3 regions of the Halomonas profundus genome follow, and region 1 is predicted to be linked to each of the others. Evidence: predicted binding sites of a transcription regulator. Region 1 holds the regulator's gene; each other region holds the start of a gene.
What was found. Region 1 encodes sigma-54, which starts transcription at its own class of promoters, with help from an activator protein. Its sites were predicted from a motif close to TGGCACNNNNNTTGCTNT; they were not measured.
Positions count from the first base shown of each region.

Region 1 (10,357 bases):
TTCCATAATCTGCGCGACGTGCGCGTTGATGATGTCATGACCCGGCCGGGCAAGCGCATAGGCCCCGATATCCTGGCGGCCGAAGCGGTACGTATCATGGAAGAAAGCCGTATTACCGCGCTAGCGGTGGTTGATGAACAACAGCGCCCAATTGGGGCTCTACATATGCACGACCTGCTCGCCAGCGGCGTTATTTAACCCAGCGGCGCCAACACGACCTGCTTTACGAACTGATTGATATGGAGGTTCTATGACCCTACCTGCCTCGCTACTCGACCGACTCCGCCGTGTACGCCTGCTAGCACTGGATGTTGACGGCGTCCTTACCGATGGGCGCCTCTACTTTCAGGCCGATGGTATCGAAATCAAAGCATTCCACACCCAGGATGGCCACGGGCTAAAGCTTCTCAAACGCGTGGGCGTACATGTCGCGTTGATTACCGGGCGCGACTCCCCCATGGTTAGCCAACGCGCGGCGGCACTCGGCATTGACCATGTTCACCAAGGCTGTGAAGACAAGCTGGCCACACTGCGCGGGCTCTGCCAGCGCCTCGATATTGAACTAGAGCAGGTGGCTTATTGTGGCGACGACCTACCCGACCTAGCGGCTATCAAACGTTGCGGCGTCGGCATTACCGTGCCAAACGCGCCGGACTATATGCATACCCACGCCGACTGGACTACCGAACGCCTGGGTGGCCACGGTGCCGTACGTGAGATCTGCGATACGCTGCTTGAATCTCAAGGACACTGGGGCGCGGTGCTCGACACCTATCTGCACGGCCGCACGTAAATGTTTAAACGCTTTAAAGTACGCCTCTGGTTAGCCGGGCTAGTCATCGCGCTGGGGATTCTGCTGGTATGGCTTGACCCCCGCGGGCCTCAAGACACCAGCATCGATCCCGAAGCACAGGCTCAGGAACCTGGCCACGTGCTGGAAAATGCCGAGATTACCCTATTCGGGGATAACGGCAGTGTCATGCAGTCGCTAAAAACACCGCGCCTTATCCATACCCCGCAGCGCAGCGAAACCTGGACGGAAGAGCCCGAGGCAGTACTGTATGACAGCGAAAACCGTCAGTGGCTGGCCAGCGCCGCTGTAGGCACGCTCAACACCGCTACCCAAGCCCTGCTGCTGTCAGGTTCGGCTCGGCTGTTTGCACCAGATGAAGGCTGGCAGCTAGATACCGAGCTACTGCACTATGATGGCCTCGAGCAGCATGCATGGAGTGACACACCGGTATTGATGCAGCAACCGCCACAGCAAATGAGCGCTTCACATATGGACGTTTGGCTTAACACCAGCCAGGTTCGCTTAACGGATAATGTGCGCGGCACGCACCCCCCGGCCACACAACGCTAATAGGAACCGCCATGAAAGCCATGATTTCCCCAGCCCTGCTCTACACTGCACTGTTCGGTTTAGCGATACCTTTATCAGTGTTAGCCCAAACCAACTCATCTTCCCAACAAGCCCCAGTGGAAGTGGAAGCCGACCGTTTAGATCTTGATCAGCGGGCAGGCACAGCTGTTTATACTGGGGATGTGGACATTCGCCAAGGCGAAATGCAGCTGCGCGGCGAGCGGGTAGAGATCGAACGCAACGACGCGGGCGAACTCTCGACAGCCACCGCTACCGGTGAGCGCGCCTACTTGCGCCATCAAGGCGAAGGGCAAGAAGGCCCCACGGAAGGCTGGGCGCGGCGGATTATTTATCACGTCGCCGAGCGTCGCGTAGAGCTGATCGACCAAGCCGAACTGACCCAGCAAGAGGACACCTTTAGTGGCGGTCGCCTTGAGTATTTTATTGACCGAGAAGTGATTCAAGCGCGCTCTGACGTTGATGGCAGCGAGCCCCAGCGCATACGCATGACCCTTCAGCCTGAACAATAGGGAGCCTAGCTGTGGCCACTGCTGACACTGCGCCGATCAAAACCCTTTATGCCCACCACCTGGCTAAAAGCTACAAACGCCGCCGAGTGGTCAAAGACATCAATCTAGAGATATCCCAAGGCAGTGTCGTTGGCCTTTTGGGCCCCAACGGCGCGGGCAAAACCACCTCATTTTATATGATTGTTGGGCTGGTCAAATCCGACGCTGGCAAGGTGGGTATCGACGATGTGGATTTAACGCGCGCCCCCATGCACGAGCGCGCAGCCGCGGGGATTGGCTATCTACCTCAAGAGGCGTCTATTTTCCGCAAACTCTCGGTTGCCGAGAATATTATGGCGATACTCGAGACCCGCAAAGAGCTTAACCGCAGCGATCGCGAACAGCGCCTGGAAGCGCTACTCGAAGACTTCCATATCACCCATATTCGCGACAACCTGGGCATGAGCCTTTCGGGCGGCGAGCGCAGGCGTGTAGAAATAGCCCGCTCGCTAGCCACAGAGCCCGCTTTTATTCTGCTCGATGAGCCTTTTGCGGGCGTTGACCCCATCTCGGTAGGTGAGATTAAAACCATCATTCGTGCACTGAAACAGCGCCATATCGGCGTGCTGATCACCGATCACAACGTGCGTGAAACACTAGACATTTGCGATATCGCCTATATCGTCGGCGATGGGCAAATCATCGCCAGTGGCTCGCCCGCCTCGATTCTCACCAACCAAAAAGTAAGGGATGTGTATTTGGGCGCCGATTTTCGCCTGTAATGTTTTTGCCTTAATCGCCCCTAAATAGCGCTTTAAAACAACTTTACGACCAATGGCATGCTTATTGCACTTGCGCCAAGCACTCACTCGCACTAGGGTGGAGCATTCTGATTAACGAGTGGTTCTCAGATGGTCATGAAAGCTTCTCTCCAACTGCGTATCGGCACACAGCTGACCATGACGCCCCAGTTGCAGCAGGCCATTGCGCTGCTGCAACTCTCTACGCTGGATCTTCGTCAAGAAATTCAGCAGGCCCTCGATGCCAATCCCATGCTGGAGCAGGAAGATGAATTTAGTGAACAGGCTGTCAGCGAGCCTAAGGAAGAAGAGTGGTCAGAGAGCATCCCTACTGAGCTCTCGGTAGATAGCGACTGGTCAGATACCTATCAAGATATGGGAAGCCAGGGGGGCAGCAGCAGCGAAGGCCCCGACTTTGAGCGCCAGGCAGCCGGGCAGAGCCTTCATGGCCACCTGCTGTGGCAACTCGCCATGACCGATTTTAGCGCTCGCGAGCAGCTTGTCGCGGAAAGTTTAATCGACGCGCTAGACGCCAACGGCTACCTGACCCAGCCGCTCAACGACATCCGTGAAGGGCTTCGTGCCCAGGGCATTGACGGGCTAAGCCAACGCGAAGTGGAAACCATTCTACTCAAGCTCCAGCAGTTTGAGCCGACCGGCATATTTGCCCGTGACTTGCGTGAATGCTTGATGCTGCAGCTCGCCGCTCTCCCCGATAATACGCCACTGCTGGTTCCCGCCCGCCGCTTGGTGCGGCAGTTTCTCGAAGCGCTTGGCAAAGACGATATGCGTCTGCTGAAACGCCGTCTAGGGCTCGACGACGAACAGCTGGCCGATGTCATCCTGCTTATTCGCAGCCTAGACCCACGCCCAGGCAGCGCCTACGGCGACACCGATGACAGCTATGTCACCCCCGATCTAGTCGTCCGCCACGATAATGAAGGCTGGCATTTAGAGCTCAACCCCGAGGCCCTGCCACGGCTGCGCATTCAGCCCGACTACGCCAGCTTGATTAAGCGTGCGGATAAAAGCGATGACAACCAGTTTCTCAAAGAGCACTTGCAGGAAGCGCGCTGGTTGATCAAGAGCCTCTCTAGCCGAAACGATACGCTGCTGCGTGTTGGTCGCGAAATCATTACCCGCCAGATTGGCTTTTTAGAGCACGGCGAAGAAGCCATGAAACCACTGATACTGGCCGACATTGCCGAAGCCGTGGAGATGCACGAGTCGACTATTTCACGGGTAACGACGCAAAAATATATCCATACACCCCGTGGTGTGTTTGAACTCAAATACTTTTTCTCAAGCCAGGTGAGCGGTCAAGATGGCGACAGCCACTCCAGCACCGCCATCCGTGCACGACTCAAGAAACTGATTCAAGAGGAGCCGCCCGGCAAGCCGCTTTCAGACAGCCGCTTAGTGACGCTATTAGGCGAAGGAGGGATTCAAGTGGCGCGTCGTACGGTGGCGAAATACCGTGAAGCCATGGGCATTCCCTCTTCCAGTGAACGGCGTCGTTTGCGCTAACTTCGTTAACGTTTCAGGGAAACTCTCGACAAGGGCTTTGCAACGCGGCAAAAAGGGTTACAATCGAAGTACAGTCCGATGGATAAGGAGCACGTCAATGCAAGTAAATATCACTGGTCATCACGTAGAACTGACTGACGCCTTGCGTGACTATGTCAACGAGAAGCTTGAGCGTGTAGAGCGCCATTACGACAATATAACTACGGTGCAAGTCACCTTATCAGTGGAGAAAGAGCGCCAGCAGGCCGCCTGTACGCTGCACGCCGCAGGTGCTGACTTACATGCGGAAGCCCTAGACAGTGATATGTACGCCGCTATCGACGCACTAGCGGACAAAATCGACCGTCAACTCGTTAAACACAAGGAAAAAGCACAAGCTCGCGCCCAAGGCGCCGGTGTGCGTTAATTCAATGACGTTGGAAACCATACTCCCCCCGGAACGCGTTCTGTTCGACGTCCCCGGGGGCAGCAAAAAAAGGGTGCTGGAGTTTTACAGCACCTTTATCGCCCAAAATATCCCCAGCCTGGACAGCCAAGAAGTGTTTAGCCGTTTAATCGGCCGCGAGCGCTTAGGTAGTACGGGTATTGGTAACGGCGTGGCTATTCCTCATGCGCGTAGCCCCCACTGCAACGCCCCTATCGCTGGATTTTTGAAACTGGCTGAAGCGATCGATTTTGACGCTATCGACGGCGACCCGGTAGATCTGGTGTTTGTCCTGTTGGTACCCGAAGAGGCAGATGACACGCATCTCTCACTACTGGGTCAGGTAGCGACCATCATGAATGATGCGGACACGCGCCAGCAACTGCGTAAAGCAGCCAGCCAGCGCGAACTGCTTGAGCTGATTACCGCCAAAATTCGCGAGCAATCAGCGGCCTAAGGGTCTGAAACCCTGTTCAGGGCAGATCACAGCAGGTTATCCGCTCACCACCCTCAACGCAGCTTGATCAAAGCAAAGAGAGACTCTATGCAACTGGTGATCATTAGCGGCCGCTCCGGGTCAGGTAAATCTATCGCCTTGCAAGCGCTGGAAGATCTTGGCTACTACGCGATTGATAACCTCCCAGCTATGTTGCTGGGGTCGTTGGTGGATGAACTGCGTGACCAGGGCGACCGAGCACATTTAGCGGTGAGTATTGATGCCCGCAATTTGCCGGGAGCTCTGGAGCGCCTGCCCTCTTTATTAGACGAGTTGCGCCAGCGTAAAATCGTCTTTCAAGTTATTTACCTGACCACCGATGCGCGCATACTGCTTGAGCGTTACTCAGCAACGCGTCGCCGTCATCCGCTGACCCGCGATAGCGAAATGACGCTGGAAGAGGCGATCAATAAAGAAGAGACGACGCTAGAGGATATTCGCGATCTGGCCGATCTATTGATCGATACATCACGATTATCGGTGCACGATTTACGCCGTCGCATTACCGACCAAGTAGCCCATCAGCGGCGCGACAAGCTGACGCTAACGCTGGAATCGTTTGGGTATAAACGCGGCGTACCGTTAGACGCCGACCTGGTCTTCGATGTGCGCTGCCTGCCAAATCCGTACTGGGATCCAACGCTGCGCCAGTTCACTGGCCGCGACGCGGAAATCGTGGCTTTTTTGAACAGCTATCCGATTGTTGATGCCATGAGCGACGACATCTTGGCCTGGCTAGAGCGTTGGCTACCCGCTTACCAGAATAGCCAACGTAGCTACATGACTATCGCGATTGGCTGTACTGGTGGCCAGCACCGCTCGGTCTATATGGCCGAGAAGTTAGCGGAAAAATTGACTCCTAGCATGGGCGAAGTTCAACTTCGCCACCGCGAACTGGGTCTGCACTACACCATAAGCGAACAGTTGGCCGCTCCCCTCGTCAGCGCTTCCACACCTAACGAGCGGCCAGAGACCTCTTAAGCGCGTCTATCCATTAATGACACCACTCGGCGAAAAGGAACCAGGGTGCCAGAACGCATACTTACACTTACCAATCAACGCGGGCTACACGCTCGCGCGGCGACAAAACTGGTCAAATGCGGCCAACAGTTCACGGCAAAAATACGCGTTTACAAACAGCAACAGGCCGCCGACGCCGCCAATATCATGTCACTGCTGATGCTTGCCGCACCTTGTGGCACCGAGCTTAGAATCACCGCCGAAGGCGATGACGCCGAACAGGCGCTTGAAGCGATTCAAGCGCTGTTCGACGCCCGCTTTGAGGAGGATCAGTAAGCCGCCGCTTGGCTTGTTAGTCCCCCGCCACGGTCATGGCATCAATCAACCAGCTACCCGTGTGAACACTGCCACGGGTATCAGTGTCATCGCCAATACCTACTAAGCCAGCAAACATCCGCTCCAGGTTTCCGGCAATGGTGAACTCTTCGACCGGGTACTGCACCTTTCCATTTTCGACCCAAAAACCTGCTGCACCGCGGGAATAGTCACCGGTCACACCGTTGACACCTTGGCCCATCAACTCAGTCACCCAAATACCCCGCCCCATCTCTTGCAACAAGCTTTCGCGTGATTGCAGTGGCGTTGCTAAACGCACGTTACGTGCCCCACCGGCATTGCCCGTGGTTTGCATATCGAGACGACGAGCGCTGTAAGAAGAGAGCATATAGCTGGCAATGCGTCCCTGATCGATAAAGCGATTATTGCGCGTTTGCACGCCCTCGCCATCAAACGGTGAGCTTGCCGTAGCGCCAATCTCCATTGGCCGCTCTTCAAGACTAAACCAGTCGGGAAACAATGGTGTACCGAGCCGGTCGCACAAAAACGAGGCCTGCCGGTAAAGCGCACCACCGGCTAACCCACCGAGCAGGTGGCCAATCAAGCCACTGGCCAACGATGGGTCAAACAGCACCGGAAAGGTGCCCGTTGGCGGCCGTTTAGCACCTAGCCTGCGCAGCGTACGCATCGCGGCTTCGCGCCCCACCTCAGCGGGGTCACGTAGCGCCTTGGGGTCACGGGCAGAGGTGTAGTCATAATCACGCTGCATACCGCTCGCGTCTTGGGCAATCAGCATGCAAGAAAGAGAGTGACTACTGCCCTTTTGGGTACCTAAAAAGCCGTGGCTATTGGCGTAAACGCGCACCCCTTCGCCACTGGAGAGAGACGCGCCATCTGACTGTGAGATGCCGTCAACGTCTCGCCCCGCCTGCTCGCAGGCAAGCGCTAACTCAATCGCCTCATCCGTTGTGAGCGCCCAGGGGTAGTGCACTTTTAGATCGGGCAACTCAGTAGCCATAAGGGAGGCATCGGCCAACCCTGCGGCCGGGTCTTCGCCGGTATAGCGGGCAATCGCCAGCGCTTTCTCTACGGCTGCCTGGATCGAGGCACTGCTGGCATCAGTGGATGAAGCGCTGCCTTTACGTTGACCCACGTATAGCGTGACGGCAATGCCTTGGTCACGGGATAACTCAACCGTTTCAACTTCGCCCAGGCGTACGCTAACGCCTATACCCTGATCGACGCTTGCGCCTACTTCGGCAGCATCCGCGCCCAAGCGCTTCGCCAGCGCTAACGCCTCTTCGGCGCGCGCGGTCAATAGCGACTGCTGCGCGGATGCATCAAATGCCTGTGCCATATGGCCTCCTATTTCAACCGAATGCCTCTCAACCAAAGTCTTGCAAGAGAGTGTCATCGGCGAATCAATGTTGTACTCGCAGCTGGTATAATGCCGCCACGAATCTTGTCTGTGAGTCACACTATGCGTAAGCAACGTCCCGATCCCGTTGAAGTAGAAGAACAGGAAGAACGCCCTAGCAAGTCGCAACTCAAACGCGAAATGCATGCCTTACAGGCACTTGGGGAAACCTTAATCGCCATGCGACCGGCGGAACGCGCCCGTTTCCCCCTCTCTGACGATATGCTACGCGCTATCGAGGAAACCTCGCGTATTCGCTCCCATGAAGGTCGCCGCCGCCATATGCAGTATGTCGGTAAGCTGATCCGTAAAGAGGATCTTACCGCCATTCAAGCCGTGTTCGACTCCATCGACCAGGAGCAAAAGCAGCGCGACCACGCGTTCCACCGACTGGAAAAATGGCGGGAACGCTTAATTGACGAGGGCGATGCGGCAGTTGACCTGTTTATGGCGGAGCACCCCGACGCCGATCGCCAGACACTGCGTCAATTGATTCGCAACGCCCAGCGGGAACGCGAACAGGGCAAACCGCCGACCAGCTCGCGCAAGCTCTTCAAACACCTGCGCGAAACCCTCGCACTTTAAAAACAGCCTCTTTAAGACGGTTTTTCAAGACCGCCTATCAAGACTGCGTGCCGCCGACGGTCAGCTCATCCAATTTCAGGGTGGGCTGGCCCACACCCACCGGCACGCCCTGCCCTTCTTTACCACACACGCCAATGCCGGTATCCAGCGCCATATCATGGCCAATCATGGAAACACGCTGCATCGCTTCCGGCCCGTTACCAATCAAGGTGGCGCCTTTCACCGGCACCGTCACCTTACCGTCTTCAATCAAGTAGGCTTCGCTGGCAGAGAACACAAATTTGCCAGAGGTGATATCCACCTGCCCGCCCCCAAAGCTCACCGCGTAAATACCGCGCTTAACGCTTTTGATAATATCGCTGGGCTCATCTTGGCCCGCAAGCATGACCGTATTCGTCATGCGCGGCATCGGCAGGTGGGCAAAGGATTCGCGTCGCGCATTGCCTGTGGGAGCCATACCCATTAAGCGGGCATTGAGTTTGTCCTGCATATAGCCGGTCAAAATGCCGTCTTCGATAAGCGGCGTGTATTGGCCCGGCGTGCCCTCGTCATCCACGCTCATCGAGCCACGGCAATCCGATAGTGTCGCATCATCGACAATCGTCACGCCTTTTGCGGCCACGCGCTCGCCCATTTTGCCAGCAAAAGCGGAACTGCCCTTACGGTTGAAATCCCCTTCCAAACCATGGCCGACGGCTTCATGAAGCAAAATTCCCGGCCACCCCCACGCCAGCACCACAGGCATTTGCCCCGCGGGCGCATCGACGGCTTCCAGGTTGACCAGTGCCTGACGCACCGCCTCTTTGGCGTACTGCTCGGCAACTTGGTCATCGCGCAGCTTGGCCATGGAGTAACGGCCACCGCCGCCCGCACTGCCACGCTCACGACGACCATTTTTAACCGCGATAACGCTGACATTAAAGCGCACCAGCGGGCGAATATCCGCCGCCAAGGTGCCATCGCTTGCCCGCACCAGCACTACTTCGTAGGTACCTGAAAGAGAAGCACTCACTTGACTGATGCTCGGGTCTGCAGCACGCGCGATTTTGTCAGCCTGTTTTAGCATGGCGACTTTGTCTTCCGCGCTTAGCCCGGCCAGGGGGTCGATTCCCGCATAGCGCGACATGGCGGATACCGGGCGCACCAACTGTCCAGGCAGACGTTGACCGCTGCGGACGATGCCTGCCGCCGTGCGGCCGGTGTCCATTAGCGCATCGGCCGTTATTTGGTTGGAGTAGGCAAAGCCAGTCTTTTCACCTGCCAGTGAGCGTACGCCGACGCCACCGTCAATATTGTAGCTGGCCTCTTTTACCTCTCCATCCTCCAGTACCCAGCCCTCTTGCCAGGTACGCTGGAAATAGAGATCGGCATAGTCAATGCCCGCGCCCATGGCGTAGCCCAACCCCGTTTCCAGAGCCTCTAAATCGAGCCCTCCGGGGGTCAACAGAATGGCAGCGGCCGTATCTACATCACTTTTATATGCGGTCATTGGGGGCCTTCTAAAGTAACCTGCGGCGAAGTCCAAGGGCCTCGCACGCGATAATGGAGTGTCGTGGCGCGATCTAAGGCGTCGCCAAACAGCTGGTCAGCAAGGAACAGCGCGCCACCCACGATGGGTGCGCCAACGGCAATCGCCGCGATCGGTAAACTTTGCGTCACTGGTAGTGTGACGCCAAGCCGCTGGTCAAGTTCACGCGTCACCAGGTTGACACTGCCGGTAAGCGTTAGGGTGGTGGCCGGAGTATCAATTTGCAATGGCCCGCGCAGCGTCAGCAACTCACCAGTAACATCAGCCGTCCCCTTAACACGGTCAAATGCCGTGCCGCGGCCGGTAACGTCGGAAAAATCCAAGCGTAGACGACGTAAAATATTATCGAAATTGAGCAAGCCAATTAAGCGCGCAGGTGCCGATTCCAGAGTGACAAAGCGGCCATCACGAA
Region 1 is NZ_CP086344.1:1,932,847-1,943,203, reverse strand. It holds gene LMS44_RS08625 (KpsF/GutQ family sugar-phosphate isomerase) at 1-198, shown strand, start outside; gene LMS44_RS08620 (KdsC family phosphatase) at 251-793, shown strand; gene lptC (LPS export ABC transporter periplasmic protein LptC) at 794-1,363, shown strand; gene lptA (lipopolysaccharide transport periplasmic protein LptA) at 1,375-1,893, shown strand; gene lptB (LPS export ABC transporter ATP-binding protein) at 1,905-2,654, shown strand; gene LMS44_RS08600 (RNA polymerase factor sigma-54) at 2,784-4,199, shown strand; gene hpf (ribosome hibernation-promoting factor, HPF/YfiA family) at 4,297-4,605, shown strand; gene LMS44_RS08590 (PTS sugar transporter subunit IIA) at 4,610-5,080, shown strand; gene rapZ (RNase adapter RapZ) at 5,168-6,100, shown strand; gene LMS44_RS08580 (HPr family phosphocarrier protein) at 6,146-6,415, shown strand; gene pmbA (metalloprotease PmbA) at 6,432-7,772, opposite strand; gene yjgA (ribosome biogenesis factor YjgA) at 7,896-8,417, shown strand; gene tldD (metalloprotease PmbA/TldD family protein) at 8,455-9,906, opposite strand; gene LMS44_RS08560 (YhdP family phospholipid transporter) at 9,903-10,357, opposite strand, start outside.

Region 2 (10,357 bases), 2.4 Mb from region 1:
GGTATCGGTATCGCGCAACATCTGCCCCATTCGCCGAGCAACGCTCTGCAATACTTGATCCCCCGCATAGTGCCCCAGAGTGTCATTGATTTGCTTAAAGTTATCGATATCGATAAATAGCAGTGCGCCGCAACGCTGATGGCGCTGAAGCTCTTTAAGGGCATTACCTATGCGATCCATAAACAGCCGCCGGTTGGCCAACCCGGTTAAGGTGTCATAAAATGCTAACTGATGAATCTCTTGCTCAGCGGCTTTACGCTCGCTGATATCGCTCATGGTGGCCACGTAGTGAGTTAAGGTGCCCTCAACGCTGTAGACAGCGCTAATGGTTAGCCACTCGGGAAACAGTTCACCATTCTTACGCTGGTTCCATATCTCGCCTTCCCAGTTGCCGGTTTTGATAACACGCTTCCATAAACGGCGGTAAAAGGCGGCGTTTTGTAGCCCAGAGCTAAACATGCGCGGATTGTTACCCACTATCTCCGCTTCGCTATAGCCGGTAATGCGGCTAAAGGTCTCATTCACCTTAAGAATGATGCCCTGTGGATCGGTAATAAGGATGCCTAAGTGCGTCTGGAAGGCGGCAGCAGCGATTTGGGCCTCGGCACGAGCCTGTTCACGCTCCTCAATACGCTGACGCAGTTGATGCGACAACGCTAAACGATTCAGGTAGTGGCGCGCCCCCCAAGCACCCAGCAGGGCAATCACTGCCGTCACCAACATTAAAATCAAAGCACGCTGCCGCCAGGCCGAGAGCAATTCGTGAAGATCAACGCCAACCACAGCCAGCATCGGATACTCGCCTACTCTCAGCATGCGAAACAGCCGTTTTCGGCCATCAATAGGTGAGTCAATGTTGATTGACCATGTGGACTTACCACGGGTAAGCCACTCGGCCGTTTCTGGACTCTCAATTTGACTGCCAATCGAAAATGGCTTTTCGGGGGTCGGGTAGCGAGCAATAAATTTTAATCCGGGGTCGACCAGGGCAATGCTCTCGCCGTCATAGACACTCATCTGCTCCAGGGCGTCGGCAAACACTTCAGGTACAATGCTAGAGATGACCACCCCAGCAAACTCGCCGGACGAGGTTTCTAATCGTCGACCATGGTACAAATAGTAGCGTTGGTCACTGATAGACCAGTAAAGCGGGGTAATCAGTTCTTCTTGTCCTGCTTGCTTAAAGGCATTAAACAACGTCGTATCGCTGATATCAGCACCTGCTCTTCGGCTGCTGCGGCCACTCGCCATTACTCGACCTTCAGCGCTCAACACAGCGATTTCGTCCACCATGGGCACATACAGGGTCAGGTTTTCTAGCGAGCGCTGAAGGGCCTGGGCATTATCGCTATCTGGCATGCCTTGCAGGGTTAGCATCTCAGCAAGCCCAAAAAGCGCTTGCCCGCTTTGTGCAAATACGCCTTTTGCCCACTCAGCAACCACATTAGCGCGGGCGGTAATCCGCGACTCGGCGGCCTCAATTTCTTGCCGATACTGTTCACTCAGCAGCCAGCCGAAAAGCACCATCATGACAAGCAGTGCTAGCAGATATAGCGCAATCACATGGCGGCGCTGTTGGCGATAAGTCTTGGTGGCTTTCAATACATCATCATTTACATCATTGGAGGTAGCGGACATCGCGCAGAAGCCTTATTCAGGTAACCCAGGGGGACACCTGATACAGTGTAAAAAGTAACTAAAAATGATACATAACACGCGCTGACACGTGGCTTTATCCGATAGTGCCGCGGTGCTTTTAGGATGTATATCAGTTTTTATCACCGTTAATGCCCTGAAAAGCGTGACGTTATGCATGGATAGCCAATCTACCAGGAAATTGTTATGGCATCGCTGGGCCAAATGAGCGACTACGAGATACGCCTAATCCGTATTTTTAAGACGGTCGTTGAGTGCGGTGGCTTTACCGCGGCGGAAACCACGCTGGGCATTAGTCGTTCGGCGATTAGCCAACACATGAACGACTTGGAGGGGAGGCTGGGGTTTTCGCTCTGCCAGCGGGGGCGTGGCGGGTTTAGTTTAACCGAAGAGGGTAAAGAGATTTATCAGGCAGGGTTAACGCTACTGACCGCGCTTGAAACGTTTAAAAGCGACGTTAACGCGCTGCATCAAACGATCAAAGGCGAGCTGAATATCGGCATCACCGACAACCTGGTAACGCTACCCGCCATGCACGTGACCAACGCCCTGGCAGAGCTTAGCGCGCCGGAGCATGAGGTAACGCTGCACATTCATATGGAGCCTTCTGACGCGGTCATTAGAGGCGTCATGGATGGCCACTTGCACGTCGGCGTAGTGCCTGCAGTGAACCTGCCCACCAGCTTAGAAGCGCGGCACCTTTACGACGAGCCATCGTATCTTTACTGCGCGGCTGGCCATCCGCTGTTTACTGAGGATGATGATACGCTTAGCTGTGCAGATATCGCCCAACACTCGGCTATTTCACCCCGCTATCCGCTACCGATTGAGGCCCGGCAGGCGCATGACGCGCTAAGCCTGCGAGCTTCGGCATCCGACCGCGAAGGCGCAGCCTTTTTGATTCTTACCGGGCGCTTTATCGGCTTTCTGCCTGAACACGTCGCAGCACAGTGGGTGGCAGCGGGCAAGATGCGAGCGTTGCATGCCAACACGCAGCACTACCGCATCCCCTTTGTGCTGATCACCCGCCACGACCGCCGCCCCAACCGAGTGGTCGATGCGTTTCTACGCTTAATCAAAAGCAGCTAAACCCGGCAGTATGTTTAACGCTGCTCGGTTGCCTCATTGGCCATTATCGGCGCTGGCCCCGCCTGGGGCGATGACGCCAACACTTGGCTTGCCACATAGTAAACAATTGCCCCCAGCGCCGAGCCGGTAAACCAGCCGTAGTCGTAGAACCAGTTCATGGTGCCAGTTAACAGCGATAGCAACGTAAGCGCCACTGGCACGCCAAAGGCGATAAAACCCGCGATGTTCACCGCAGGATAAGCATGGTTATCCATATACAGGCTGGGCACATCCAAACGCTGCTTTTTAATCAGGAAGTAGTCCACCGCCATGATGCCCGCGATGGGCCCCAGCAGGCTGGAGTAACCCAGCAGCCAGTTGGAGTACATCTGCTCCAGAGAAACCCCTGGCGGAATAACGCCCGCTTTTTGCAGCAGATCGTAGCCCATCAACAACACGCCCACCGCGCCAGTCATCAGCACGCCGCGCGTCTGGTTAATCAATTTGGGCGCAATGTTCTGAAAATCGTTGGTAGGCGACACGATGTTAGAAGCCGTATTGGTAGAGATCGTGGCGATAATGATCAACAGCATCGCCAGTACCACCCAGAAGGGGCTGTCGATATAGCCAATCAAACGTACCGGGTCGGCAACGGTTTCCCCTACCAGCGTTTCGGAAGCAGCGGTTAACACGACACCGAGTGCGGCAAAGAAAAACATCGTTAGCGGCAGCCCAATCACCTGACCAACGATCTGATCTTTTTGGCTTTTGGCAAAGCGACTGAAATCGGGAATATTCAGCGACAGCGTGGCCCAAAAACCCACCATGGCGGTTAAGCCCGCGAAGAAGTAGCCGTATACCGATGCCCCTTCAGGCCGCGACGGCGGCTGTGCCAGTAGTTCGGACATCGACATATTTGGCCACGCCCATATCATCAGCCCAACACCAACGGCTAACAGCAGCGGTGCGGCGAAGGTTTCCAACCATTTAATCGACTCTGCACCACGAATCACCACATAGAGATTCATCGCACCAAAGACAAAAAAGCCGATGACTTCACCAACACCGCCCATCGCAGCCCAAGCGGGAATCAACTCGGAGAGCAACAGATGAATGGCCAAACCGCCAAACATGGTTTGAATACCAAACCAGCCGCAGCCGACCAGGGCGCGCACCAGACAGGGTACGTTGGAACCTAAAATACCGAACGAAGAGCGTAAAACCACCGGAAAAGGAATACCAAACTTCGTACCGGGAAAGGCGTTTAAGGTAAGAGGAATCAGCACGATCACGTTGGCCAACAAAATGGCAAACAACGCCTCCCCCACGCTCAGCCCGAAGTAGGCGGTTAATACCCCGCCTAGGGTGTAGGTGGGCACGCAGATCGACATGCCTACCCAGAGTGCCGCAATATTCCACTTACTCCAGGAGCGCTCGCTGGCCTGGGTAGGCGCAATATCCTCATTAAAGCGCGAACTACTGCGTACATCGTCCCCTACATCTAGCTCTATCAGCCCACCTCGATCCACCATCTGAGAGGTTGTTTCGGTCATTTTTTATCTCCTCAGCATTGCGTTATTGCGCTGCCTAGCTCCCACGGCCAGTGGAGCTTTTCAAAAAGGCGCTTAGAAATCATGGCTTTTAGAAACCATTGTTTTTCAAAACCATCGTTCTTAGAAACCATAGCTTTTAGAAAACAAGCAATAAGCATGCCTACTTGAAAAAGCAGATCAATTAACTCATTGATTAAAAAGCTGCCTTTCTGGACAACATTATTATTGTTAGCTTGTTATCTTTATATTTTCCCCACCTAAAACAAAAACCAACTAAACAAAGCTAGATCAAAAAAAATATTTGCACCAATTTCAAACAGAAAAAAACCAAAAACACTCGCTATAAATATACCAAACCAATGATTTTAAAAGAATAAAAAAACCATCCAAAACAGTGCAAGACCTCACCAAAAAAGTGAATATCACCAAATGGAACAATAAAAATAAGCAAACTCAATGAGTTAAAGACGATTTAACAAATCTCCTTTAAAGACTTGCTAAAAACACCTACCCAGCGCTACTTTCAACAAAAGCTGTCTATTTCGTCAGCTTTACAAAACTAGTTTCAAGAACACTACAAACATACGCTACACATCAACAATCAGAGGGAGCGTCTCATGCAGAAGATGAAAATCGGGTTGATTCAGATGGGCCTGAAAACCAGCACCGACCTTGAACCAGAAGCTATTCGCGACGCCATGAACGAGGCACATCTGCCAATGATTCAGCAAGCGGCTGACCAGGGCGTGCAGGTGCTTTGCTTCCAGGAAGTGTTTAACCAGCCCTACTTTTGCCCCAGCCAGGACGGCAAGTGGTACGCCGCCGCCGAGCGGGTACCGGAAGGCCCTACCTGCCAGATGATGCAGAAGCTCGCCGCCGAGCACCGCATGGTGATCATCGTGCCGGTGTATGAAGAGACTGAAACCGGTGTTTACTACAACACCGCAGCGGTATTCGACGCTGACGGCAGTTACTTAGGCAAGTACCACAAAACCCATATTCCCCAAGTAGCCGGTTTTTGGGAAAAATTCTTCTTCAAGCCGGGAAAATCCAACTGGCCAGTGTTCGATACTGCCTACGGCAAAATCGGCGTGTATATCTGCTACGACCGTCACTTCCCCGAAGGCTGGCGGGCGCTTGCTCTCAACGGCGCTGAGGTGATTTTCAACCCTTCCGCCACCGTGGCCGGTCTTTCCCAATACCTGTGGGAGTTAGAGCAACCTGCCTCTGCCGCCGCCAATGGCTGCTTTATCGCTGCGATCAATCGAGTTGGAACCGAGGCGCCGTGGAACATCGGCGACTTTTACGGCTCCAGCTATATCGTTAACCCCCGCGGCAAAATCGAAGCTCAGGCCAGCGAAACAGAAGACGAGCTGCTGGTGCACGAGATCGATTTGGACATGGTGCGGGAGGTACGCAACAACTGGCAGTTCTTCCGCGACCGTCGCCCGGAAACCTATACCCGCCTGACCGACGGTGAATGATTCTGCTGGTAAAAAACAGGTTGCTGGTTAAGTTTTCTATTTAAAAACAACAGGAGCGAACGATGAGCTTATTAATCAAGGGCGGCACCGTGGTCACCCACGCCGATACCTACCGCGCAGACGTACTGTGTGTCGACGGTAAAATCCATGCGATTGGCACCGATCTAGATGTCCCTGAAGGGTGTGAAATTGTCGATGCCAGCGATCAACTGGTGATGCCCGGCGGTATCGATCCCCATACGCACATGCAACTGCCGTTCATGGGCACCGTGGCCAGCGAAGATTTCTATACCGGCACCGCCGCGGCCTTGGCCGGGGGCACCACTTCGATCATCGACTTCGTGATCCCACAGCCAGGTCAGTCGCTCCTTGAGGCCTTCGAAACCTGGCAAGGCTGGGCGGAAAAAGCCGCCACCGATTTTGCCTTCCACGTGGCGATTACCTGGTGGGACGATAGCGTGCGAGAGGAAATGGGCACCCTGGTTCATGAACACGGGGTGAACAGCTTCAAACACTTTATGGCCTACAAGGGCGCGATCATGGCCACTGATGACATTCTGGTGGAAAGCTTCTCGCGCTGTCTGGAGCTAGGCGCGGTGCCTACGGTTCACGCCGAAAACGGTGAGCTGGTCTACCACATGCAGCAAAAACTGCTCGCCCAGGGCATGACCGGGCCGGAAGCCCATCCGCTTTCGCGCCCACCCCAGGTGGAAGGCGAAGCGGCCAGCCGGGCGATTCGCATTGCCAGCACCCTGGGCGCACCGATCTATCTGGTTCACGTGTCCACCAAAGATGCCGTGGATGAAATTGCCTACGCCCGCCAGCAGGGTCATCCGGTTTATGGCGAATGCTTAGCCGGGCACCTGCTCATCGACGATAGCGTCTACCAGGATACCGACTGGGGCCGCGCCGCTGCCCACGTGATGAGCCCGCCCTTCCGGCCCAAGGGCCACCAGGAAGCGCTCTGGCACGGCTTGCAGTCGGGCAATCTGCAAACCACCGCCACCGACCACTGCTGTTTCTGTGCCGATCAGAAAGCCGCGGGCAAGGATGACTTTACTAAAATCCCCAACGGCACCGCTGGCGTGGAAGACCGCCTCGCCGTGTTGTGGGATGAAGGCGTCAACACCGGCAAGCTGTCGCCCCAGGAGTTTGTCGCGCTGACATCGACCAACACCGCCAAGATTTTCAACCTCTACCCGCGCAAAGGGGCGATTCAAGTAGGTTCCGATGCAGATATCGTGGTGTGGGATCCCAACGGCACCCGGACGATTTCTGCCAAAACCCACCACCAGAACGTCGATTTCAACATTTTCGAGGGCAAAACGGTGCGCGGCATTGCCCGTCACACCATTAGCAAGGGCAAATGGGTGTGGCGGGATGGTGAGCTGCGTGCCGAGCGCGGTGCGGGCCGCTATTTGGAGCGCCCCGCCTACCCCGGTGTCTTCGAATTGCTGGCCAAGCGCGCCGAGCTGAATGCGCCGATGGCCGTAAAAAGATAACAGCTGTGCCCATAACAACAGCGGAGGCTTTACTGTGACTAGCCCACTGAACCACCTACCCAGCGCAAAAGAGGTCGGCACCTACGACCCGGATACGCTGGCAAGCAACTTTAGCGATCTACATCCGCCGCTGACCCATCGCCAGGCGATGATCGAAAGTCAGCGTTGTCTCTATTGCTTTGATGCGCCCTGCGTCGAAGCTTGCCCGTCGGATATTGATATTCCCAGCTTTATTCGCCAGATCAGCGAGAACAATATCAACGGCGCGGCGGAAACCATTCTGGAAGCCAACATTTTAGGCGGCAGCTGCGCCCGGGTGTGCCCCACGGAAATTCTTTGCGAGCGCAGCTGCGTGCGCAACCACGACGCCGAATGCCAGCCGGTGCTGATCGGTTTGCTGCAGCGTCATGCCACCGACCACATGCAGTTTGACGGCCACCCCTTCAAACGCGCCACTTCTACCGGCAGTCATGTGGCCGTGGTCGGCGCCGGACCTGCCGGGCTCTCCTGCGCGCACCGACTGGCGATGCTCGGTCATCAGGTGACCATCTTTGAAGCCGAACAAAAGCCTGGCGGGCTGAACGAGCACGGCATCGCCCGCTACAAAATGACCGACGACTTCGCCTGCAAGGAAGTGGAATTCTTGCTTGAGATCGGTGGCATCGAGATCCAGTACGACCAACGGCTGGGCGCAAACCTGGAGCTTGCTACGCTCCATAATCAGTACGATAGCGTGTTTCTCAGCTTGGGCCTGGGCGCTAGCCGTGCCCTGGGTTTAACCGGGGAGCAAGCACCCGGTCTGATGCCTGCGGTGGACTACATCAAGGTTCTCCGCCAGACCGACGATCTGGGCAGCCTTGCGGTGGCCAAACGCTGTATCGTGATTGGCGCGGGCAATACCGCTATCGATATGGCCACCCAAATGGCCCGCTTGGGCGCTACGGAGGTAACGCTGGTTTACCGTCGCGGCATTGAAGCCATGTCCGCCACCGACCATGAACAAGAGATTGCCAAAGCCAACGGCGTGCGGATGGTGACCTGGGCCCAGCCCGACGAGATTCTGCTGGATGATCAAGGCCGCGTGACGGGCATGCGCTTTGCCAAGACCCATGATCAAGCGGGCCGCTTAACCCCTACTGGAGAAACCTTTGAGATCGCCGCCGATGCTGTCTTCACCGCCATCGGCCAAGGCTTCGAAGGCGCGAGCCTAAGCGATACCACCGCCGCTGAGCTTGCCCGGGACGGCGAGCGCATTCACGTTAATGAGATGTTCCAAACCTCACTGCCCAATGTGTATGCCGGTGGCGACTGTGTGAAGCCCGGTCAAGACCTTACCGTTCAGGCCGTGCAACACGGCAAACTGGCGGCTCACGCCATTCATCAGGCGCTTGTCGCCAAGCAGGAGGCCGCATGAACACACTCACTTTTACACCACCGGGTAAGAAAGACAGCGGTGACAGCGTGGTCAATGGCGTTGACCTATCGGTTAACTTTGCCGGTATTAAAGCCCCCAATCCATTCTGGCTGGCCTCTGCACCGCCCACCGATAAAGCCTACAACGTGGTACGCGCCTATGAAGCTGGCTGGGGCGGCGTGGTATGGAAAACCCTTGGCGAAGAGCCGCCTGCGGTGAATGTCTCCTCCCGCTACTCAGCCCACTACGGAAAAAACCGCGAGGTGATCGGCTTTAACAATATCGAGCTGATTACCGACCGCTCGCTGGAGATCAACCTTAAAGAAATCACTCAGGTGAAAAAGGACTGGCCCGATCGTGCGCTGATCGTTTCCATTATGGTGCCCTGTAATGAAGAAGCCTGGGCCTACATTCTGCCGCTAGTGGAAGCCACTGGCGCGGACGGCATCGAGCTCAACCTGGGTTGCCCCCACGGAATGCCGGAGCGCGGCATGGGCGCGGCGGTGGGCCAAAACCCCGACCTGATCGAGAAAGTCACCTACTGGTGCAAGAAGCACTACTCCAAACCAGTCATCGTCAAACTCACACCTAATATCACCGATATTCGCGTCGGTGCCCAGGCGGCGCTGCGCGGCGGGGCCGACGCGGTATCGCTGATCAATACCATCAACTCGATTACCAGTATCGACCTGGACAATATGGTCGCCAAGCCCACCGTGGGCCACCAGAGCACTCACGGCGGCTACTGTGGCAGCGCCGTGAAGCCTATCGCGATGAACATGGTGGCAGAAATTGCCCGTGATCCGTCCACTCCAACGCTACCCATTTCCGGCATTGGCGGCATTTCCACCTGGCGGGATGCGGCGGAGTTTATCGCCCTAGGTGCCGGCAGCGTGCAGGTGTGTACGGCAGCGATGCTCAACGGCTTTAGGATTGTGGAGGAGATGAAAGACGGCCTCTCTCGCTGGATGGCGGAAAAAGGCTACGACTCCATCGAGGCGTTCTCCCGTAAGGCGATACCGCAAACCACCGACTGGAAACACCTCGACATCAACTTCAAAACCATCGCCAAGATCGATCAGGATTTGTGCATCGAGTGCGGCCGCTGTTATATCGCCTGCGAGGATACCTCCCACCAGTCGATTGCCAAGCTCACCGAGCAGGACGGCGCGCGACGCTATGAAGTGATCGAAGAGGAGTGTGTGGGGTGTAACCTTTGCCAGATCACTTGCCCAGTAGATAACTGCATCACCATGGTGCCCCAGGAGACCGGCCAACCCTTCCTGGCCTGGGATAACGACCCACGCAATCCTTTCCGGGTCGCCTCTTAACCTCTTTACCCTCTTTTTTTTAAACAGCCGTTAGCGCTACCCACCGCCCTCAGTTTGTGAGGGCGGTCGCGTTTTCTGCAACATACTGTTCCATCACCCAGTAGCGACAAAAGTCAGCATCCTTGAGAACATGAGAAAATATCGCATATAAAATTCTTTCTCACAAAAGGAAACCCAATGAAGTTCGCTACCACTACCACCGCTATACTTTTAGCAACTGCCAGCGCCACCGCGAGCGCCGACCAGCGAATCGCCACCTTCGACTTAGGCAGCCTGGATACGCTGGATGCACTAGGTTTAAACGAGCAGGTAGTGGGTGTACCGAAAGCCAGCCTGCCTGGCTATCTTG
Region 2 is NZ_CP086344.1:4,323,374-4,333,730, forward strand. It holds gene LMS44_RS19710 (bifunctional diguanylate cyclase/phosphodiesterase) at 1-1,638, opposite strand, end outside; gene LMS44_RS19715 (LysR family transcriptional regulator) at 1,843-2,745, shown strand; gene LMS44_RS19720 (NCS1 family nucleobase:cation symporter-1) at 2,760-4,277, opposite strand; gene LMS44_RS19725 (nitrilase-related carbon-nitrogen hydrolase) at 4,895-5,761, shown strand; gene hydA (dihydropyrimidinase) at 5,824-7,263, shown strand; gene LMS44_RS19735 (NAD(P)-dependent oxidoreductase) at 7,298-8,677, shown strand; gene preA (NAD-dependent dihydropyrimidine dehydrogenase subunit PreA) at 8,674-10,008, shown strand; gene LMS44_RS19745 (ABC transporter substrate-binding protein) at 10,186-10,357, shown strand, end outside.
Region 2: LMS44_RS19720 (NCS1 family nucleobase:cation symporter-1) is a predicted target of sigma-54. The motif match lies at 4,422-4,439, and genes of this name have one in related genera.

Region 3 (10,357 bases), 1.7 Mb from region 1:
GGGCTACGCTTTTGCCTTGGCCAGCCTGTATTGGATGGGGTAAAGCGCGTCCTGCCCCCCCCCCCAATGGACAACCCTTTGATGGACAGCCGCGTGATAGACACCAGCGCAAAAACGCCCGCATAAGCGGGCGTTTTACTTTCAAGGCAGATAGTTAAACGTCGGGCGGCATGTCATCGCGTTCATCAATACTGGCCGTAAACGATGTCTTAAGCATCATATACACGCCCACGCCTGAAAACCCTAAGAACAAAACAAACATGCATAACATCAATGCCATCGCCATAATCTTGTCCCTGATCGTGCGCGGTCGTTACGTTGACGTTTTCTAACCGCTGCATTTTGGTTTCATCGAAGGATAGACCAAAATCACACTTTTTTCTGTACAAAAGCTGTGCAAAAACCAGAGCCTTATAGAAAGTACTTATCTATCAAATGATTATTTAAATCACACATGCGAAAAAACCACCTCACTTGCATGAGATGGTTGATTCGCATCGGTCCGCTCCCTGGTTTGATGAACAGCGCCTCCTTACGCTGCAACCAGTGAGTGGGCTAATTGTCCCTTAAACATCCTGTTCATTTTTCGGCTTCCTGCCTTCCATTTTGCTGTTAGCCCACTCACTCAGTTACTGGTGAAAAATGTTAACTCGACTAGCGTTAAGTGACTGAATTTAAAAATGACTTACTTTATTCATTTGCGAGTATTTACTTGGTTTCTTGCTGGATTCTACTTAGTAACTGCAGGCAATGAGCCAAATCATGCCAATAACGAATATAAACATTAAAAAACAACTACTTAAAACAATAAAAAGCGAATGACAAAGCACTCTCCACCTCTATTTTTCATGTATAGAAGTGGCACATGCGACATAAACATACGGTTTCGAGGCACACTGCTATGCTTCCTTGTGTTTAAACGTATTGAAAACCGTAGCGTATCGTCACGACAGAGGGTATTTTTGCTTTCTACTCCTTTCACTAACGGTATGCCTTCGAAGGAGGCTTTTATGAAACGCACTATCGCCCTCGGCTTCGTGATGGTGGTGACCCTGATGCTGGTCAGTGGCTGTAATACCATTCGCGGTGCGGGTGAAGACCTTCAACAGGGTGGCGAAGCTATCCAGCGTGCAGCGAGCTAACCGTTATGATGACCGTTTATCTATCCCATGGCCTTGAGAGCGGGCCAGGCGCACTGAAAACCCAAGCGATGAAAGGTGTTGCGCAAAAGCTGGATGACTGTGAGCCGGTGGTCATGGATTATCGAGGCATAGCAGAACCACAGCAGCGCCTTGAATACCTTCTGAGAGTATTAGCCGAGCGCGGAGATGATCCTGCCCAGTGTGTACTGGCAGGCTCCAGCTTGGGGGGTTGGCTAAGCGCGGCGGTTAGCGCTCAGCAGCCGGTGTTGGGCTGCTTTCTGCTGGCGCCTGCGTTGGGACTTGCCGACTATCCGGAAACGTCACCGGTTATTCAGGCGCAGCACAGCCATATTATTCACGGCTGGCGGGATGATGTGGTTGCCCCTGAACCGGTGATCGAACGTGCTCGTCTTCAGCGCCTATCGCTGCGGATGGTTGACGACGATCACCGCCTGCACGCGAGCCTGGAGACTATTTTATGTGATTTTGAGCGCTTCTTATGCCAGTGCGCCACGCCTAATCACTACGATTAGCAAGGCTAGTTAAAGCAAACATTCGACACGAGCACTTCAATCCTATACAAATAGTGTACAAGAGACATTGATAGCGAGGAGATTGCTCATGTTAGGTATGTTTAAGCGTGACCCCAAAAAGAAGCTTCAACAAGAGTATGAGCGCAAACTACAAGCCGCCATGGAGGCTTCACGCAATGGCGATATGCGTGCCAATGCCACACTTACTGAAGAAGCCGAAGCGTTACTTGCCGAAATCAGGCGCATTGAAGCGACACAATAACTGCCATAGACAACGCGGTTGCTGCCCAGCGTCACTTCGGCAGCCTACCCAAGCCCAGGGTAGTGGTGGCAGGATGAGCAGCCACTCACCAGTAGCGACTGCACTTTGCCCACCCCCACCACCCTAGCCGATGCGGTATATATACTCGCTGGCGACTAGGAGCCTGTCTGGCTTGGCCGATCGTCGCGAGAAGCACGAATTTTGAGCCAAATTTATCGATCGATTGAGGCGAATAGCGTGCTATTTAACGAAATCGATCGAATAAAGTTGGCCAAAATACCGGGATTCGCAGTAGATCAGTGTTAAGCCAGACAGGCTCCTAACGTTTACTCGTCAGCGAGTGCCGGTAGCAGTGTTTTCAGTTTACGCGTGAGCGTATTGCGCCCCCAGCCCAGCAGCTCGGCGGCTTCACCTTTGCGCCCGCCGGTATGTTTTAGCGCTGTCTCAATCAGAATCCGCTCAAAATCGGGCACCGCTTCTTCCAGTAGATGGGTATGGCCTTCGGCCAGGGCATGATCCGCCCAGTCACGAAACGCCGTGCGCCAATCGCCGTGGGCACTGCTTTCAGAAGCGCTGGGTGAACGCAGCTCCGGCGGTAGATCTTCAACCAGAATCTCACGCCCTGATGCCATCACGGTGAGCCAACGGCAGATATTTTCTAACTGCCGCACGTTGCCGGGCCACGGCAAACGCGTTAGGTGGGCTTCCGCTTCGCTGGTCAGCACCTTGATATCGGTCGTCAGCTCTTTCGCCGCTTCAGCTAAAAAGTGCCGCGTTAAACGAGGGATATCTTCGCGGCGCTCGGCAAGCTTGGGCAGGTGGATACGGATCACGTTCAGGCGGTGGAACAAATCCTCCCGGAAGCGGCCGTCATCCACCAACACTTCTAGGTTTTGGTGGGTGGCAGCAATAATGCGCACATCCACTTTGACCGGCGTATGCCCGCCAACGCGATAGAACTCTCCATCGGCCAGCACGCGCAGTAGCCGCGTTTGGGTTTCAGCGGGCATATCGCCTATTTCGTCTAAAAATAGCGTACCGCCGTTGGCTTGCTCAAACCGCCCCTGGCGCTGCTGGGTCGCCCCGGTAAAAGCCCCCTTCTCGTGACCAAACAGCTCAGACTCAATCAAATCACGGGGAATCGCCGCCATATTGAGGGCAATAAACGGCTTGCCCGCACGAGGGCTATGCTGATGGAGTGCCTGGGCAACGCGCTCTTTGCCGGTTCCCGACTCCCCATTAATCAACACCGTGATGTGGGAGTGTGAGAGGCGACCAATGGCCCGGAACACCTCCTGCATGGCGGGGGCTTCACCGATAATTTCGGCGTTCAAGCCTTCCGGCACGGTCACCGGACGCTGGCGTTCACGGGCGTGGGCCACGGCGCGGCGCACCAGCGCTAGGGCCTCATCAACATCGAACGGCTTGGGCAGGTATTCAAATGCCCCGCCCTGATACGAGGCCACGGCGCTGTCCAGGTCGGAGTGCGCGGTCATCACGATCACCGGCAGGTCAGGATGCGCTTCGCGTACCCGGGACATTAGATCCAGCCCATCGATACCCGGCATACGAATATCGGTGACCAGCACGTCGGGTGGATTTTCCAACAAACGTGTCAGGGCAACGTCGGCGCGCTCGATACACTCAACGTCAAGGTCGGGTTGCGCCAAGGCGCGCTCCAACACCCAGCGGATAGCGCGGTCATCATCGACAATGACCACCCGCGCAACATCATTACGTGCAGCCTCAGTCATGACGCTTCTCCGGTGAAATTAATAACCATGGGAATCAGTAAACGAAATTCGGTGTGTCCAGGACGTGAATCGCATTCAATCAATCCTTGATGCTGGTGCAAAATCGACTGGGCAATAGAGAGCCCAAGGCCGCTGCCTTCCGCGCGTCCCGACACCATGGGGTAAAACAGTGTTTCCTGCAGCGTATCGGGAATACCGGGGCCGTTATCGATCACGGCGACTTCACTGACCAGCCGGTGACGTTCGGCGCCAAGCGTAAACTGGCGACGGGCGCGGGTGCGTAGTATTAAAGTGGGCTCCGGCGTTTGTGCATCGCTCATGGCCTGTACCGCATTGCGCGCCACATTGAGCACCGCCTGAATCATTTGCGATTCATCGCCGGAAAGGTCGGGCAAACTGGGGTCGTAATCACGGCTGATTGTCACACTAGGGTGTTCGGCAATCAGCAGCGCCCGCACTCGCTCCAGCACCTTGTGGATGTTGACTGGCTCGTGTTTAAGCATCCGGTTAGGGCCGAGCATGGAGTCGACCAGGTCGCGCAGCCGATCCACCTCTTCAACAATGATATGGGTATATTCGCGCAGCGCCGGGTCGTCTAGATCACGCTCTAGTAGCTGTGCTGCCCCGCGAATGCCACCCAGCGGGTTTTTGACTTCATGGGCGAGCCCGCGGGCGAGCACCTTGATGGTCTCCTGGCGTGTGGTTAGCGCCTCTTCCCGGGAGATCTGCATCAGCCGATCCCGCGGCTCTACTTCCAGTAGCAGCTCATCGTCGGATAAGGGCGTCACCGTGTAGTCCACCGTGAGCGGTTCGCTATTCAACGGGGTAATGCGTGCTTCACGCTGGGTATAGGGGTGAAACGCATCCCGCGCCTTGGCCAATACTTCGTCAATGCTTACATCCCCGCCAAGTAGCGTATCCAGGCTGATGCCGTGAACACGGCTAAGGCTGACCGCTAACAACGCTTCAGCGGCAGGGTTCATCCATCGCACACGCAGTTCGCCGTCTAGCAGCAATACCGCTGTGGTGAGATGCTCAAGCAAACGCTGATGCATGGTGGTGTCCTGAAAAATCGCGTCTTCCATCGCCGATACAGACCTACAGGTGGATGATCAATGAGGGAGCTGCAAAAAGCGCGCCAACTATACGTTTATGTCCATTTGCACGGCTTGCGGGCATCGCAGCGAAAGAGCGCGAATCGTTTTAGCGCACTTGCCGTGCCAAATGCTCCTGCTCATGCACCACTTTAGTGCACCCAGGTTTTGGTAGGTAATACTTAGGGCTGTTTTTTTGATCGCGTTTATTAAAGCGCTCTTAAGGAACCGTAATCGTCACCGCTGCCGTGCGGTGCTGTAAACGCTGGCTGCTCTCCAGCATTCTGCCTGGATCTCGTGCCCCCTTGCGGCAGGCCCGTTAACCAGAAGACATCGCTGTGCAGCGCTTTCTGGCTAATCTCGCCATTCACCAACAGCCGTACCTGATGGTCGTCGCGCAACGGTGGCGCAATAACCACCTCCACCACGGTCATTCCCTCTTCCACCTGTGCGCCTTGCTGGGGCAGAGCGATCGAAAAGTGATCGTAGAGCATTAAAGGACTGCTCTGGGTTATCGGTAAAGGTAACGTTGCCGTGCTGATCGGTCACCCGGTAAACCGCCTGCCCGAACGCCGTGCCACCCACTACCCCACGCCCAAGAGAGCTACCAGCACACTGCTCATCGCCCCTCTGGCACGCTTCTCAGCCTCCCAGCAATAAAAAAACCCCGCCGTAGCGGGGTTCTATTGGCAATCATTGTTACCACCGCCTGGCTGATAGTAACAGCCAGAGGCGAGGAACGCTGATTAGCAGCTGTGCTTAACAGCTGTACTTAACAACTGTAGTACATATCAAACTCGATGGGGTGAGTGGTCATACGAATACGCTCCACTTCTTCCATCTTGAGGTCGATGTAGGCATCGATCATTTCGTCGGTGAACACGCCACCTTCGGTCAAGAACGCACGGTCAGCGTCGAGGGCTTCCAGTGCTTGATCCAGGCTGTGCGCCACAGTCGGTACTGACTTGCCTTCTTCTGGCGGCAGGTCGTACAGGTTTTTGTCCATGGCATCGCCAGGGTGGATCTTGTTTTTGATACCGTCGATACCCGCCATCAACATGGCAGAGAACGCCAGGTAAGGGTTGGCAGTCGGATCAGGGAAGCGCGCTTCCACACGCTTGCCTTTCGGGCTGGCGGTGTAAGGAATACGGATTGAAGCCGAACGGTTGCGGGCACTGTAGGCCAGCATGACCGGCGCTTCAAAGCCAGGCACCAGACGCTTGTACGAGTTGGTAGAAGCGTTAGTAAAGGCGTTCAGGGCACGGGCGTGCTTGATGATGCCGCCGATGTAAAAAAGCGCCATTTCAGACAAACCAGCGTACTCGTCACCGGCGAACTGGTTGTTGCCATCTTTCCAGAAAGACTGGTGAACGTGCATACCCGAACCGTTATCACCGACCAGCGGCTTCGGCATAAAGGTGGCCGTTTTGCCATACGCGTGGGCCACGTTGTGGATCACGTACTTCATTTCCTGAACTTCGTCAGCTTTCTTCACCAGCGTGTTGAACTTAACGCCGATTTCGTTCTGACCTGCGTTGGAAACCTCGTGGTGGTGTACCTCGACGGTCTGACCAATCGCTTCCAGGGTATTACACATTGCGCCACGAATATCGTGGAAGCTATCGACCGGAGGAACCGGGAAGTAGCCGCCTTTAACGCGCGGGCGGTGGCCAAGGTTGCCGCCTTCCACGACACTGTCGGTTGCCCAAGCGCCTTCGTCGGAGGTGATTTTGTACATGGAGCCCTGGATATCAGACTTCCAATGCACTTCGTCAAAGATAAAGAATTCAGGCTCAGGGCCGAAGAACGCGGTGTCGCCCAGGCCAGTAGACTGCAGGTAAGCTTCTGCGCGCTTAGCGATAGAGCGCGGGTCACGATCATAGCCCTGCATAGTGGCCGGCTCGATGATGTCACAGCGCAGCACCAGCGTCGCATCTTCGGTGAAGGGGTCGAGGTAACCCGTACCATCTTCCGGGCGCAGAATCATGTCGGATTCGTTAATGCCCTTCCAACCTTCAATAGAAGAGCCATCGAACATTTGGCCATTCTCGAAGAATTCTTCGTCTACATCGCGCGCAGGCACGGTCACGTGCTGTTCTTTACCGCGAGTGTCGGTGAAACGCAGGTCTACCCATTTAACATCGTGTTCTTCAATTAGCGCGAGAGTCTTGGCTGACATAGTGTCCTCCGGTATGAGCGTGGCTTAAAGCTAACGACAGTAAGCTACCGATAAAAGTGTTGTTCGACAAAATACGTGCTAAACCGCACGTTTGTCATTCTTGTTCGCTCAACGTTTGCCTGACATTGGTTAACAAATCGCTCAGCGAGCATTTCAGACCGGCTATCGTTTTAGCACGCCGCAGGGCTTATGCCTACGGCCCGCTAGCCGCTTGCAAATACAATGCAGAGAACATGCCAACACTGCACCAATATGGCATAAAAAAACAACAACTATCTGTTTTATAAACATTAAAAAATGGCTTCGAATGCCTCTTGATGACGCATAACGGCGCAACAGGCTGTTCTGAACCGTCAAAAAAACCTCTTATGCACCAAAATAGAACAAAAATAATGCCGAGCGCCCCATCAAAGTGCACAAGTCATACTTAGCGCTGTTTTTTAGCTCGCAAATTTTTTTACTTGCTACGCAAATAAACCAGCTACTACAATAAATTACAATTTGATAGATTTGCTCACAATCGGAGTCGGCAAATGGGATCGGTCTGCTTTATCGTTGATGCCATGGTGACGGGTGAAATGTTGCCACGCCACTTAAAATCCATACGTGAATCCGGTGTCGCCGACCACTTGCTGCCCATTTTGGTGACAGCCACTCAAGCGCAAGCACGCCTGAGTGCTATTGAACAGCGCTACCATGCTCATTCGCTGATTACACCATCAAGGCCGCTGGGGGCTCGCTTGAATAAAGCCGCGTTTACCAGCCAAGCAGAGTGGCTCATCATTGCGCTACAGAAAAAACCACTGCCTGCGGAGCTTTGGTGTGCACTCTATTCACAGCTCAACACTTACACCCTTGACGCCTTGATTATTGGCCTCACCCGGCCATCGCTGTCGGAACGCATCCTGCGGCGCTTATTGGCCAGTGCTTTACTTTTGCCGCCCTACATTGCCGTGAGGCGAGCCTGGCTAGAACGCTTGGGTGGGTTTGACCCTGAGCTGGACGATAACAGCGCGATCGACGATTTTCTGCAACGTTTACACGCTTGCCCTACGCGTTTAAAAACCTACAACGGAAACCTGCTTAGACTAACGAAAGAGCCAGAAAACCCTTTTCTGGCTAACGCCCCGGTTACGGCTTTCACTCCACGCCCATGATGCGTTTTCTACCGATATCATCCACAGATACCATCCACCGCCACTCTCTGACTAACTTACCTTTAGTCGCTTGCCGAACAGCATGGCGCCCAGTGTCGTGGTATTGGCGAGCTTATTAAGCCCCACTGACCCCACCACACCAACCGCCATAAGCGCCAGTGCATACACGCCAATGGGCAACGACAACGGCTCGACAGCCAGATCAGCGAGCACAAAGAACATGGGGTGAGCCAAGTAAATGCCAAACGAATACGCATTAATGTGGCGCACCCACAAAGGCGCAGGACGCCCGGCCAAGTAGCGCATGGCACACAGCGTGAACAGCACGAAGAAAGGAATGACCCACACCTCTTTGGAAGAGAAGGCCAGCCAACCTGCAAAGGTCGCGGCAATAATCAGCGCCACCATTAGCACCAACCAGACCGGGCGGGCCATTTGCTGCATCCAGGCAGGCCGCGCCAGCATCACGCTCTCAGGGGGTAGCGGGTAGTAGCGCACCAGCACCAGGGCAAGAAAAAACACATAGATCCAACCCAGTGGAGCAATCCACAGCAGATAGCCGGGCAGGTCAACCTCAAACCAGTAAGCCAACCCCCAATACGCCATGCTGATCACACAAGCGCCCCACAGCCACGGCACCGGGTTCAAACGCCACAGCTGCCAACGGGTAAACAGCCAATAGGCCACATAAAACTGCATCGCAATAATCAAAAAATAGCCATGCCAGCCCGCGTACACATAATACTCAATGGCGTTGGCCACGAACCCCACCGGTTCATCCGATGGCTGTTGGCTTAGCCATTCAGCCGTCGAATAAATAAAGCCATACACAAAATAGGGCACCATTACATACTTCACGCGCTGGGCAAGGAACCCTTCCGGCACGGATTTATCGTAGCGAACGGCAAACACAAAGACCGCAATAAACAGGAAAATCGGGGTACCCAACACCAGCGGTATGCGCATCAAATCGGTGGCAACGTTATCGAGGCGCTGATTGACATGATCTAGTAAGTGAAACAAAAAAACGGCTATACAGCCGTAAGCACGCAACCAATAGATCTCTTCAATTTTGCGCATTGGGCCTCCCGCCTCGACCTACTCCTACCCTGGCATTTTGCATGGCGATGATGAATGACTATGCTAACTGACTGTCTTATATGGCTATGATGAACAATAAAAGCCTTCGCGCTGTCCGACCCCATTGAACAGTTTTAATTCCCGGAGGAAACGTGTTCATCCCCAAGCCACCAGTATTCTCGTACCGATTTCACGCCCTACTTACGGCATTTATTGGCTGGCTAACGTTCAGTGGCCATAGCTTAGCCAGCGAGGTTGAACACCATCAGTTTTTCTCGCCCACGCTAGGTTACGACTACCCCTACAGTATTTATTTACCCGACAATTATGACGCCCAAGCGACAGACGCGTATCCGGTCGTTTATATGCTGCACGGCTCATTTAACACTGACCGCGACTGGGTTTCTCGCGGCAACTTGCAGCAGGTGGCGGATAGGTTAATCGCTGCCGGGCATATTCCTCCGGCCGTTTTCATTATGCCCGGCAGTCGCAGTTGGTGGGTAGATGGCCACAACGAACCCGCCCGCAGCGCATTTTTTAACGACCTAATGCCACATGTGGAAGCAACCTATCGCGTGGGACAAGAGCGCCACCTGCGTGGCGTGGCAGGCTATTCCGCTGGCGGTTACGGCGCACTCAACTTTGCCCTGGAACGGCCTGAACTGTTTGCCGCGGTAGCCGCGCTAAGCCCCGCCAGCTACGTCCCCCTGCCGCCGCGTAACTCCACCGCCTGGCGCCACCCCTCATTTATCAATGACCAGGGCCGATTTGATCGCGAGCTGTGGCAAAACCTTAACTACACCAACTATTTGGAAGAGTATCGCCTGCGCGTAACCCCTCGCGGTACCGAAGATGAGGGCGACCTTTCCCCCGTACCGCTGTATATCAGCGCCGGGCGTAGCGACGTTTATGATGCTGAATTTCACGCCCGCATACTGCGTCAAGCCATGGAACGCATCCAGCCCAACGATGTGCGCCTCGACCTCTACCCCGGTGGCCATACATGGAAAGTATGGCGCGCCAGCCTACCGGCAGCGCTAAACTTTCTCTTTCAATACGTGGGACAAGAAAACAGCCCAGAGGATACATAACCCCGTTGAAGGCACTACACTGAAACAACACATATCACGCCACTCAACAAGGCAAGGAAGACAGC
Region 3 is NZ_CP086344.1:261,587-271,943, reverse strand. It holds gene LMS44_RS01270 (phosphatase PAP2 family protein) at 1-43, shown strand, start outside; gene LMS44_RS01265 (entericidin A/B family lipoprotein) at 1,011-1,142, shown strand; gene LMS44_RS01260 (YqiA/YcfP family alpha/beta fold hydrolase) at 1,148-1,675, shown strand; gene LMS44_RS01255 (DUF6435 family protein) at 1,764-1,937, shown strand; gene ntrC (nitrogen regulation protein NR(I)) at 2,264-3,691, opposite strand; gene glnL (nitrogen regulation protein NR(II)) at 3,688-4,746, opposite strand; gene LMS44_RS01240 (hypothetical protein) at 4,995-5,279, opposite strand; gene glnA (glutamate--ammonia ligase) at 5,558-6,964, opposite strand; gene LMS44_RS01230 (hypothetical protein) at 7,498-8,121, shown strand; gene LMS44_RS01225 (acyltransferase family protein) at 8,173-9,201, opposite strand; gene LMS44_RS01220 (alpha/beta hydrolase) at 9,354-10,292, shown strand.
Region 3: glnL (nitrogen regulation protein NR(II)) is a predicted target of sigma-54. The motif match lies at 4,815-4,832, and genes of this name have one in related genera.